3 regions of the Pantoea sp. C1E2 genome follow, and region 1 is predicted to be linked to each of the others. Evidence: predicted binding sites of a transcription regulator. Region 1 holds the regulator's gene; each other region holds the start of a gene.
What was found. The regulator CRP, encoded in region 1, controls carbon source genes, mostly activating them, when cyclic AMP is high. The targets are predictions, from matches to a motif close to ATGTGANNNNNNTCACAT.
Positions count from the first base shown of each region.

Region 2: a site for CRP is predicted at 1,643-1,660, ahead of ACXI0A_RS03200 (YjcB family protein). Genes of this name have one in related genera too.
Region 3: a site for CRP is predicted at 2,202-2,219, ahead of deoC (deoxyribose-phosphate aldolase). Genes of this name have one in related genera too.

Region 1 is NZ_JBSZHT010000002.1:4,178,095-4,182,308, reverse strand. Features, by position in the region: gene ACXI0A_RS19965 (YccS/YhfK family putative transporter) at 1-1,332, opposite strand, end outside; gene crp (cAMP-activated global transcriptional regulator CRP) at 1,391-2,023, opposite strand; gene ACXI0A_RS19955 (OsmC family protein) at 2,327-2,731, shown strand; gene ACXI0A_RS19950 (phosphoribulokinase) at 2,775-3,644, opposite strand; gene ACXI0A_RS19945 (YheU family protein) at 3,706-3,924, opposite strand; gene ACXI0A_RS19940 (hydrolase) at 3,927-4,214, opposite strand, start outside.
Region 2 is NZ_JBSZHT010000002.1:646,275-650,488, reverse strand. Features, by position in the region: gene ACXI0A_RS03215 (glutathione S-transferase N-terminal domain-containing protein) at 1-471, opposite strand, end outside; gene soxR (redox-sensitive transcriptional activator SoxR) at 516-992, opposite strand; gene soxS (superoxide response transcriptional regulator SoxS) at 1,090-1,518, shown strand; gene ACXI0A_RS03200 (YjcB family protein) at 1,770-2,051, shown strand; gene ACXI0A_RS03195 (ATP-grasp fold amidoligase family protein) at 2,107-3,057, opposite strand; gene ACXI0A_RS03190 (oligosaccharide flippase family protein) at 3,066-4,214, opposite strand, start outside.
Region 3 is NZ_JBSZHT010000002.1:3,868,546-3,872,759, forward strand. Features, by position in the region: gene deoA (thymidine phosphorylase) at 1-1,076, opposite strand, end outside; gene deoC (deoxyribose-phosphate aldolase) at 1,237-2,016, opposite strand; gene ACXI0A_RS18375 (TatD family hydrolase) at 2,308-3,084, opposite strand; gene ACXI0A_RS18380 (patatin-like phospholipase family protein) at 3,081-4,133, opposite strand.

The DNA of each region.
Region 1 (4,214 bases):
GGCCAGCATAAACAGCAAGGTGATCGATTCGGGCACCGCCAGCTGCAGCGAACCGGCCGCGATCAGCAATCCGGCAAAGGTGCCCAACGCACGGTGCTGAATGCGTACCCGTGTGGCGCTGTAGCCATTCTGGCTGACGAACATAATGGTCATCAGAATCCAGTAGGGCTTGGGAATATTGAAGAACAGCGCCAGCGCACTGCCAAACATCAGCATCACCGAGATACGCGCGGCGGTGCGCAATGCGGCGGATTTCAGCGACAGATAGCTGCGCAGCGCCGGAAACAGCGGCAAACGGCGCTGGCGATCGGCCATCAGGTCACGGGTGTACAACGGCTTCTGGGTGCGCAGCACGCGAGCGATACGGCTGAAGTGGTAATAGCAGAAGTTACCCACCGGATTATCGGGGTTTTGACGCGCAATCTTCTCCAGCGCACCGAGCTGCTTCTCCATGTGAAAACGATCGGGCAACTGATGATAGAGAATGGCATCGGCCAGCAGACGCAGGCGCGCAGAGATAGTTTTCGCATTCCAGCGGATCACCGCTTCGGCGTGACTCTGTTCCACCAGCTTCTGCACCTCTTCCGGCTGGTGCAGGCTCACCGAGATGTGTTCCTGCAAATCCAGCGCCACCTGGAACGCGCGCGTCAGGCGTTTGTGGCTGTTATCACGACTGGCCGACAGCATATGCATTTGCTGATAACAGGTGGTGATCAGATCAACGGCTTTTTGCTGGCGTGCCAGCAGCGGTGGTAATGCCTTTTCCGGATCGGTGAGCTGCGTCAGCAGGGTATATTTGGCATCGCAGTAATCCGCCAATTCCCGATACAGCAGGCTAAGGGTTTCACGCATCGGCTGCTCTTTCCACAGCCAGAACCAGAACCAGTTAAACAGGCCGTACCATAGCGTGCCACCGATATACAGTAGCGGCGGCACCCACATGGGCATGCGTCCAACCAGGCTGAGGCTAAAGATGGCGGCAATCAGTGTGGCGGGCAGCAAGCGACCGTGCAGTGGGCTGATTTCGCCGGTCACGCCTATCAGCAGCGGCAGCACGAATAGGATCAGCGGTAAAGGAATCGCGTCACTGGTGAGAAATTGGATCAAAAAGCTGGCGGTGGCAAACAGGGAGCCGCCGACAATCAGGCGTTTGAAGAAGCGTTTATGCGGGGTATCGAGACCCGCCATGTTGCAGCAGGCAGGCACTAAGGAGAACAGCAGGCCTTTTTGCAGATCGCCAAACAGCCAGCCAAGAGCCACAGGCAGGCACAGCACCAGCGTTTGCCGCAGTGCGTAGTTGACCTCAGGATGATAGATGATTCGGCGCCACATCAGCTCATCGCAAACAAAAACGGCGCGATGTTGCCATCACGCCGTGGGTGATAAGAAATTAGCGGGTGCCGTAGACGACGATGGTTTTACCGTGTGCGGAGATCAGGTTCTGATCTTCCAGCATTTTCAGGATACGACCCACGGTTTCGCGTGAGCAACCCACGATTTGACCAATCTCCTGACGGGTGATTTTGATTTGCATCCCGTCCGGGTGAGTCATCGCATCTGGTTGTTTAGCCAGATTAAGCAGCGTTTGCGCGATACGGCCCGTCACATCGAGGAAGGCAAGGTTGCCCACTTTTTCGGAGGTGACTTGCAGACGACGCGCCATTTGCGACGAGAGTCGCATTAAAATATCCGGGTTTACCTGAATCAGCTGACGGAATTTTTTGTAGGAAATTTCAGCCACTTCGCAGGCACTTTTCGCACGTACCCAGGCACTACGTTCCTGACCTTCTTCAAACAGGCCGAGTTCGCCGATGAAATCTCCCTGATTGAGGTAGGAGAGGATCATCTCTTTGCCTTCTTCATCTTTGATCAGTACCGCGACGGAACCTTTCACGATGTAGTACAGCGTTTCCGCTTTCTCACCCTGATGGATGAGTGTGCTTTTGGACGGATATTTGTGAATATGGCAATGGGACAGGAACCATTCGAGTGTAGGGTCTGTTTGCGGTTTGCCGAGAACCATTCGCTATTATCCTCTGTTGTAATCGTGCCCAAAATACAGGGGGCAGTTTTCCCTGTCAGGCGGTGTAATCGTAGAGCGCTTCCAGTAAAGGAAAATTATTTCCGGGTGATTCTTAAGCTACGCTTTTGATTCTTCCCGCCTTCGTCTGTTATGACGAAAATATTTTCAGCACTGTTTGTAGCACAGCTTTTGCAAGCTGTCTTCTGTTGTCTCGCTTCAGCAAAGGGCAGATGTGTCTGGATTGCTGTTTATCAAGTGAAAGCGTACTCTGGCGGCAAAACCGCCACTTCAGGAGAAAGAATAATGCAGGCACGAGTGAAATGGGTGGAAGGGCTGACCTTTCTCGGAGAATCCTCATCAGGCCATCAGGTATTAATGGACGGTAACTCGGGCGACAAAGCGCCGAGCCCGATGGAGATGGTTTTGATGGCAGCTGGCGGCTGTAGCGCGATTGACGTGGTGTCGATCCTGCAAAAGGGTCGAAATGACGTGGCTGACTGCGAGGTGAAACTCACCTCCGAGCGCCGTGAAGAAGCGCCACGTATTTTCACGCAAATCAACCTGCATTTTATCGTTAGCGGCAAGGCGCTAAGCGATAAAGCGGTCGCGCGGGCTGTCGATCTGTCGGCGGAGAAGTATTGCTCGGTGGCGATCATGCTCGGCAATAGTGTGAAAATGACGCACAGTTACGAAGTGATTGAGCGATAGCATCAGCGGGCGGCCAAACGGCCGCCGCTACAGAATTTCTGGATTATTCAATCCGTTTACCTTCAATCAGCCGCTGCACCAGTGGCGTCATGATTAACTCCATCGCCAGACCCATTTTACCGCCCGGCACCACCAACGTGTTCATATGTGAAATGAACGAGCCCTGGATCATCGCCAGCAGATAAGGGTAAGCAATGCCTTCCAGTCCACGGAAGTGAATCACCACAAAACTTTCATCGAGCGAAGGGATTTCACGTGCGGCAAACGGGTTGGAGGTGTCAACGGTCGGCACGCGCTGGAAGTTGATATGGGTGCGTGAGAACTGCGGCGTGATGAAGTTGATGTAATCCTCCATCGAACGCACCACCGAATCCATCACCGCTTCGCGCGAATGGCCTCGCTCGCCGGTGTCGCGCACCAGCTTTTGAATCCACTCCAGGTTGACGATCGGCACCACACCGACCAACAGATCGACATGCTCCGCCACGTTCTGCTGCTGCGTGACGACGCCGCCATGCAGTCCTTCATAGAACAACACATCGGTGTTTTCCGGCAACGGCTGCCAGGGCGTGAAGGTGCCGGGCACCTGATTCCAGGGCACAGCTTCATCATAGGTGTGCAGATATTTGCGCGATTCACCTAACCCGGTTTGTCCGTAATGCTTGAAGGTGTGTTCTAACAGACCGAAGTCGTTGGCTTCCGGGCCGAAATAGCTGATATGGCGGCCCAGATCGCGCGCTTTACGGATCGCCATGTCCATTTCGGGACGGGTATAGCGATGGAAGCTGTCACCTTCCAGCTCCGCAGCGTGCAAATCCAGCTGCTGAAATATTTTACGGAAGGCAACGCTGGTGGTGGTAGTACCGGCACCGCTTGAACCGGTCACGGCAATGATTGGATGCCTGGCTGACATAACAGAACTCCCTGTGAGGTCGGGCGATGAGCATTGTTACCACGAATTATCGTGCGGTGCATTAACCGCGAAATTCGCCTTTCGGCATAATGTTGACGGATTCATGCAGTTCCGACCACACCAGAACGACGTCCCCGCGTTCCAGCTGGCGGCGCACGTCGGCCACTTTCTGTTCCAGGCTGCGCTCCTGCTCACCGTAGTCGGTGCCTTCGCGCAGCACGAAGGTTTCAATCAGGTTTTCAAGCGTTGCGACTTCAAGTTCTTGCCAGGGAATAATCACGATCACACATCCAGATAAGTTGAGAGCCAGTCAGGCACACGTTGTTCCAGCCACATTTTTGGCTTCATTAACGTACCGCCGACAAAGCCAACGTGACCGCCTTTTTGCGTCAGCTGATATTCAATCGAAGGCGACAGTTGCTCCGGCTGCGGGATCACCGCATCAGTCATAAAGGGATCGTCTTTAGCATGGATGATCAGCAACGGTTTGCGCACGCCCGTGAGCAAGGGCATGGCGCTGGCACGTTGATAATAGTCGTTGGCATCCAGAAAACCGTGCGCGCGGGCGGT
Region 2 (4,214 bases), 3.5 Mb from region 1:
AAGATGCTGCTCAATCACGCCACCGTGCAGCTTCAACTGCTTATTCAGCCAGGCCTTCTGAATCCCTTTACTCAACGCCACGCCTGCCGGACGTAAAATCCACGGCACCGGCTTCTTCCCGAGTTGCCCAAACACCAACTTCATCACCAGCAATGGCATCAGCGACCCTTCCGCATAATGCAGCCAGTAACGCGCCTGAATCTGTTCATCCTCATCAGCGATGGCGAACAGATGCTCGCTATCATATTTTTGCTGCAGATACTCCAAAATCGCACCCGACTCGGCGATCACGCGATTGCCATCGGTAATCACCGGCGACTTACCCAGCGGATGAATCTTCTTTAATGAATCCGGCGCCAGCAGCGTATCTTCGCGCTGATAACGTTTAATTTGATACGGCACCGACAGCTCTTCCAGCAGCCATAACACACGGTGCGAACGGGAATTTTCCAGATGGTGAACGGTAATCATGCGGTTTTCCTTGCCGGTCAAAGTCTCCCGGCAAGTATAGCGGATTAACCTTTATGCTCGTCCTGTTCAGGGTCGAGCAGCACCGCTCCCGAACCTTGCTGCGCCAGACGGTCACCAGGATTACGCAGCGGGCAATCGCGCATCGACAAACAACCGCAGCCAATACACCCATCCAGATCGTTACGTAAGCGCGTCAGAGTTTCGATACGCTTATCCAGCTCTTCTCGCCAGTGCTGTGTCAGCGCATCCCACTCCTGGGTCGACATACGCTTATTGGCCGGCACGTGCATCAAACTGTCGCTGACAGTGGCCAGCGGAATGCCGATGCGTTGCGCGATCTTGATAATCGCCACGCGGCGCAGCACATCTCGGCTGTAACGCCGTTGATTGCCGCCATTGCGCGAACTGAAAATTAAACCTTTGGTTTCATAAAAATGCAGCGCGGATACGGCCACGCCGCTACGTTTAGCCACTTCACCCGGCGTTAACACCGGCTTTGGGTAATTGCGTTCTTTTTTCATTTAAGGCCTTTACCTCAAGTTAACTTGAGGAATTATACTCGCACCCCATCAAAACTTCGAATTTCAAACCCGATAAACCTTTCAGAAGGATGAGGCTATGATGCAACAGGAAATCATTCATTCACTGACACACTGGATCGATGAAAATCTGGATAAGGCCCTGTCGATCGATGAAGTGGCGGCTAAATCCGGCTACTCCAAATGGCACCTGCAGCGTATGTTCCGTACCGTGACGAAACAAACGCTGGGTGGCTATATTCGTGAGCGCCGCCTCACGCTGGCTGCGGAAGCGCTACGTCAGACGCAGCGTCCAGTGTTCGATATCGCGATGCAATACGGTTACGACTCGCAGCAAACTTTTTCGCGCGTGTTCCGCCGTCAGTTTTCTCAAACGCCAACGGCCTATCGTCACACCATGCGCCGTCAGGCGATGACTCAGCGCCCGCGTCTGCTGAGTTTTGATTGCAGTGATAGCATGAACAGCTTCGCTCAGCGCACCACCGGCGAGTGCTGCCCGGTTCAGTGACATTCTGCGCGCCCTTCGCGGGCGCACCTTCCCGCCTCACCCTCGATTTCTCCCCCGCTTCGATAAAAATCTTTCTACCATACCAGGTATAAATTTTGTTCAAACTTTCAAATCGAGTGATATAATGTGACCCAAGTCACAGATTTCGCCCCGCGTAAGACGGCCAGAAGGGCCTCCCTGACCCTCCTTCTTTGCCGCCAGTGATGTCCAATCAACGTCAGGGATATTACTGATTTAAGAGGTTTTTGCAGATGGCTACGTTAACCACCAGTTTAATCGTCATGCGTTGGGAGCTGCTCAGCGCCATCATGATGTTCTTCGCCAGCACCATGAAAATTAAACTGCGTCAGAACAGTCACCACGTGATGGCGCTGATGTGTGGCGGCATTGGTGTGGGCATGTCCTGCTGGTTCGTCACCGGCCTGCTCGGTATTACCCTGAGCATGGAGAATCTGCATAACTTCATGGAAATCTCCAAAAACGCCTTCATTGAAGTGATGAGCCAGACGCCTGCTGATTGGCCGATGCCTTAATCGCAGCCAATAAAAAACCCCGCTGAGCGGGGTTTTTTATTTTGCTGTGTGATACTCAAATTTTCTTCAATACGGCTGGAATAGCCACTTCCGGCACTGTAACACCCGGTATCTGCGTACCGCGGCGGTCTTGAATCCACATATCACCCATCATCTGGTTTAACCCACGATCCAGACCTGTCACCAGCCCGGCCCCTGGCGTAAACGTCAGCTCGCCAAAGTAAATCCGATCACCATCGATGTACCAGTCCACACGTACATAATCAAAATCACTCGCCAGCGTTTTGCTCAGCGCTAATGCGTGCTGTAACTGCGCCATAATCGGAGACACATCCAGCCCGGTATCGCGGATTTTGTGATAGGCCTCATTGAGGTTGTTCACATAGAAATTCATCGACAGTAAGGGGTTACATCGGTTGTAAATCACCTGCAGCACATACTCAAAGCTGCCGTCGCGCTTATTGAACATGTGAAACTTGTAATCAATCGGCGCAGTTTTGCCATCACCAATGTACTGCTCCACCAAAATACGTGGCTTGATGTAGCGGTAGTGAATCTCACGCGCTTCATTGGCGAAGTCGGTTTTCAACCAGCGATGGCAGTCACTGATAATGTTCTGTTTCTTAAGCGCATCCGGCTCTTCCAACAGGATTTCCACCATATTGGAACCGTGATTGGGCTTGATCACCGTATTCTTCCAACTTGGCAGCGTATGCAGCGAGTGTGGATCGCTGGTTTCATACACCAGCGGGATCAGGTATTCACTACCCACTTTCTCGGCGATGTATTCGCGCACCGAATATTTATCCGACAGGCGGCCATAGATTTGGTAGTCGCCAAAAACGAATTTCCGGTACAGCACCTTCTCATTGAACACTTTCGGCTGACGCAAATTGGGCAGTTTGCGGAATTTATGAAAGTAGTAGATGCGGTCCTGGTAAGCCCAGGGCATCTTCTTGATGAAGTACTGGACACTTCTTCTGAGTTCATCTTTCAACTTGAGCATATCTGACCTCATTTGTAGGTTTTGTAGTTGAGTGAGGAAACTTGAATCTTCTGAATGACGCCGTTATTGAAGAAGTAATTCATTACGGTGAGGGACAGAAGTTCAGAGATGAAGACGCTCCAGGCGGCACCCATGATGCCGTAGCCCTGGATCAACCACCATGACAGCGGCAGGCTGATCACCATCAGGCAGACGATCTTCTTCAGCAGATAGTTAAATCCGCCCTCTTTCACCATGTAGCGATACGCTACGGTCCCCATTGCCGAAAAGCAGGTTGCTAACGACAGTAACGTAATGAGACTCCCTGACTGTGTGTACTCGTGACCATATAAAGCGATGATGATTTGTTCGCCATACAGCGCGATCACCGCTAACAACAACAATGAAACACCCATGACATAGCCGTTCAGCCGCGCAGTGAGCTTGATGGCGGCTGCTCCGCGCTCCCGGAAGATCTCCGAGAAGCAGGAAGTGATGATGGCAACCGGGATGAAAATCCAGGACGCCGCAATGGTATTAGCGGCCGCAAACAGGCCGAGGTCGCGAGCTGAGACAATGCCCGCCAGAAACATCTGGGCTGCCTTAACCTGCACGGAGATGAAAATGCTGGAAATCGCCAACGGTAAACCGGCGTACAGCAGATAGCGCAGGTAGGTATTACGCTTCTCCTGCGGTGGTGCCATGTCCTGGTTTTCGCGATAAAAGTTAGACCGTTTAATGACGTACGGCACCAGCGTAACCATGACAATCGAAAGCGTCAGCCACAGGGGGTTGAGGTGCAGCCAGGCGATGGTAAAACTCAGGATAAAGCCCAACAGCAGGCCAACCGAGTTAGCTACCGTGTTAAGCCGGGAAGCCAGACGCGCGTTGTTGTATACGCTGAAGGTGTCCTGCGTCACAAAGACGGAGGAGATAAACGAGGCCAGGGCAAACGCGAGGAAATTTTCCTGCATGTTGTACCACACCCAAATCAACACCGGAATGGAGGTCAGCAGCAACAAGACCAACCGCATGGTGCGGGCCACCGTCATCAGGCGCAGGCCTTTCGGCGCGCTCTTGCTGATGCGTTTGAACAGGATGGTTTCGGTACCGAAAATCGCTACGGTCTGTACCATCGAAAACAACGAGGTTGAAAACGCCATTTGGCCGAATATGGT
Region 3 (4,214 bases), 310 kb from region 1:
AGCGCACGCGTATCCATGGCGCTGACAATGCCGGCGCGATCGGCGTACACCGCTTTGCTCAGCATCGGCGCAGGCAGATAGCTGTCCATGCGCTCGATGAAATCCACCGGACCATTCTGCGCCGCCACCATGCGGGCAAAGACTTCCGCCGCTTTACCGTTATCCAGCACGTTCTGCAATTTCTGACGCGCTTCGGCGTCATTCTCTGCCAGCTTGCCGGAGATCAGCATTTCCGAGCACAGCGCCATCGTCACTTCCAGCAGACGTGGATTACGCGCCTCGCCGGTGAGGAACTGCACCGCTTCACGCACTTCCAGCGCGTTACCGGCGGTCGACGCCAGCACCTGATTCATGTCAGTCAGCAGCGCGGTAGTTTTGCAGCCCGCACCGTTCGCCACGCCAACAATCGCCTGCGCCAGATTTTCCGAGGCTTCAAAGGTCGGCATAAAAGCACCGGAGCCGACTTTAACATCCATCACTAATGCATCCAGACCTTCCGCCAGTTTCTTGGCGAGGATCGAGGCGGTGATCAGCGGGATGGAGTCAACGGTGGCGGTGATATCACGCGTGGCGTAGAAACGTTTATCGGCGGGGGCCAGTGAGTTGGTCTGGCCGATAATCGCGATGCCGACATCTTTGATGATCTGGCGGAAACGATCGTCGCTCGGGAAGATATCGAAACCGGGTATGGCTTCCAGCTTATCCAGCGTGCCGCCGGTGTGGCCGAGGCCACGTCCGGAGATCATCGGGACATAACCACCACACGCTGCCACCATCGGGCCGAGCATCAGCGAGGTCACATCGCCCACGCCGCCGGTGGAATGTTTATCAACAATCGGACCGTTGAGGTTCAGCGACTGCCAGTTCAGCACAGTGCCGGAATCGCGCATCGCCATGGTCAGCGCCACGCGCTCTTCCAGATTCATATCATGGAAATAGATGGTCATCGCCAGCGCGGCAATCTGACCTTCTGATACGCTGTTGTCGCGCACGCCATTGATGAAGAAGCGGATCTCCGCCTCGCTCAGTGGCAGGCCGTCGCGTTTTTTTCGAATTATTTCTTGTGGCAGGAACACGGTTGCCTCCCCGGGGGTGCTGTGAAAACGGCCAGGTGCGCATGAATGCGCACCCTACGAAAACGTACCAAACATCCGTTACGGAACGTACCAAACATCCGTTACGAAAACGCTCCGAACAAACGTAGGGTCGCCATTTATGGCGACCAACAGGCTGGAATCAGTAACCGGCTTTGCTGGTCGCAGTGGCGTGACCCAGCGTGTTCAGCAGGCTAGCTAACAGGCTTGAAGCACCAAAGCGGAAGTGACGCGCATCCGCCCAGCCTTCGCCCAGAATGTCATCCGCCAGCTTCAGGTAGATCGCGGCATCTTCCGCAGTACGGACGCCGCCCGCAGGCTTAAAGCCTACCTGCTGCTGCACGCCTTTATCGTGGATCACCTGCATCATGATCGCGGCCACTTCTGGCGTGGCGTTGACCGGCACTTTACCGGTGGAGGTTTTAATGAAATCCGCACCGGCATCGATAGCGATTTCAGAAGCCGCACGAATCAGCGCATCTTCTTTAAGCTCACCGGTTTCGATGATCACTTTCAGCAGCACGTTGGCGGCGGCACAGGCTTCTTTACAGGCTTTCACCAGCTCAAAACCGATGTCGCGGTTGCCGGCCATCAGCGCGCGATACGGGAACACCACGTCCACTTCATCTGCACCGTAAGCAATCGCCGCACGCGTTTCAGCCAGCGCGATCTCAACGTCATCATTGCCGTGTGGGAAGTTAGTCACAGTGGCGATGCGGATATCAGGCGTGCCCTGCTCGCGCAATGCTTTACGCGCCGCAGGGATGAAACGTGGATAGATGCAGATCGCTGCGGTGTTACCGGCTGGCGATTTCGCCTGATGACACAGCGCGATCACCTTCTCATCGGTGTCATCTTCGTTCAGGGTGGTCAAATCCATCAGTTGCAGGGCGCGTTGTGCAGCCGCTTTAAGATCGGTCATGATGCTCTCCAAAAGGTGACCGGCAGACGACGCCACCGGATAATGTGACAATTCTAACAAACCACACCTGAATGAATTGCGCTTCATGTCACATGAAAAAAGAAAATTCGTCATATGAATACAATTATTTAGTGATTCACATCACAAATAATCGCTAGCACAGCGCTTTTCAGGCGTAATACAGGTTGTGAATATTATCACAAAACAGGGCGAGAAGGTGTAATGCCGATTTTATTACTGTAGCCAATGCCGGCCAAAATAGCGGCAAATCCAGATTGTGTCGGGAGAGGATCAGGCAGGCAGGGCAAACACCCGCAGGCTGTTTTGCCACAGCGCATCGGCAATGATCTCGGGCGATTCGCTGCGCAACTGACACAGCACGTCAAACACATTACGCGCGCGCTCAGGGCGGTTTGGCTGGCCCTGATAACCCTGCAACGGCATATCGGGCGCATCGGTTTCCAGCAACAATGAGGTGAGCGGCAGGCTGGCAAGTGTATTGCGGGTTTTACTGGCGCGTTCGTAGGTAATGGTGCCGCCCACGCCAATCGCATAGCCAAGCTGGATAAAACGCTCCGCCTGCTGCTGGCTGCCAGCAAAACCGTGCACCACGCCACGGCGCGGTAAATCATGTCGACGCAAATGCAGCGCCAACTGATCGTGTGTGCGACGTGAATGCAGTATCACCGGCAAATCGTATTTTTTCGCCAGTTTGAGCTGTGCATCCAGCAAACGTGTCTGCTTATCAAATTGCGCGTCCTGCATATAGAGATCGAGGCCGATCTCGCCGATCGCCACGCGTTTGCTATCCGGCGTTTGCAGCCACTGTTCCAGCTGATCCAGATGCGAGTCTTCGTGCACGGCAATATTGATCGGATGCAGACCCAGCGCGGCGTACAGCGCGTCATGCTGCTGCGCCAGCTGGCTGACCAACGCAAAGCGGCTGGCATCCACGCTCGGTACAATGATGCGTTCCACGCCCGACTGCGCCGCCCGCGCGATGCTCTCAGTCGCATCATCAACAAACGGCGGGAAATCGAAATGACAGTGTGTGTCGATAAATCTCATGCCAGCGATCCTGCATCAAAGTCTGCATCGTTATCCGCCAGCGGCGGGGTGTGCACCGCACGATTGTCCGGCGCATTCGCCACGGCGGCCGGCGGCGTTACGGTGGTCTGGCGCAGGAACGGTTCGGCATCGCTAAGCCATTGACCCAGCGTGGCGAGGAAGTAGCGACCGCTGCGGCGCCCTAAATGGTAGTCCTGATTCAGTGAAGACAAACGGCTGCCCAGCGCCATACTCGCCAGCGGTTTTGGCGGGTAAATTTCAATGATGCGCAGATCGTCGGGTGGCTCATCGATGAACTGCTGAATCTCCCGATAGCTCTCTTCATGATGATGCAGAATGTTGATCATCGGCTGCAGCGCGCTGTCACCCAGCCAGCGCTCCATGCGTTTGAACCACTTAGGCGTATAAGACATTTGTGACGGCACGGTGCGGATCACCACAATGGTATCGGCACCGCGTCGTGCCGCTTCGCGTACCGGAATCGCATCGCTGATACCACCATCCAGATAGTTTACGCCGTCCATCAGCACACCGCTGCGATAGAAGCCCGGAATGGCGCTGGAGGCCTTGATCACGTCATGCCAGTTCAGGCTGGTGGGATTGAAATATTCGGCACGGTAATCGTCACCGCGACAGGCGCACATATAGAACTCGCTGCCTTTGGCAAACAGCCCTTCGGCGTTGCTGAGCGACAAGGGAAATTCTTGTTTGGTGACGTCGATCAGCCAGTCGAGATCGATCAGATGTCCCCCACGCACGAAGCGCAACGGATCAAAAAAAAGTTTGCTGGTGGTGTAACGCGTGATGACGCGGCGCGCGTAACCCGGCTGGGCGCAGACAAACGCGGACAGGTTTTGGGCGCCTGCGGAGGTGCCTAACATCAGTTGGAAAGGGTTGAAACCGGCGCGTTGAAATTCATCAAGAACGCCTGCGGTGAAGATGCCGCGTTGACCGCCGCCTTCGCAGACCAGAGCAATTTTGTTGGATTTGAACGGGGTGAGCGCCAGGGGCTCAAAGGTGTCTAATGACACCGGGATGCGTATTCCCAATGGATGTCCCTCAGTGTTCCTGCTCTGAGGGAGCCGCTAACGGCAGCATCCCGGAGAACCAGTCATTGTCATTCCCTGACC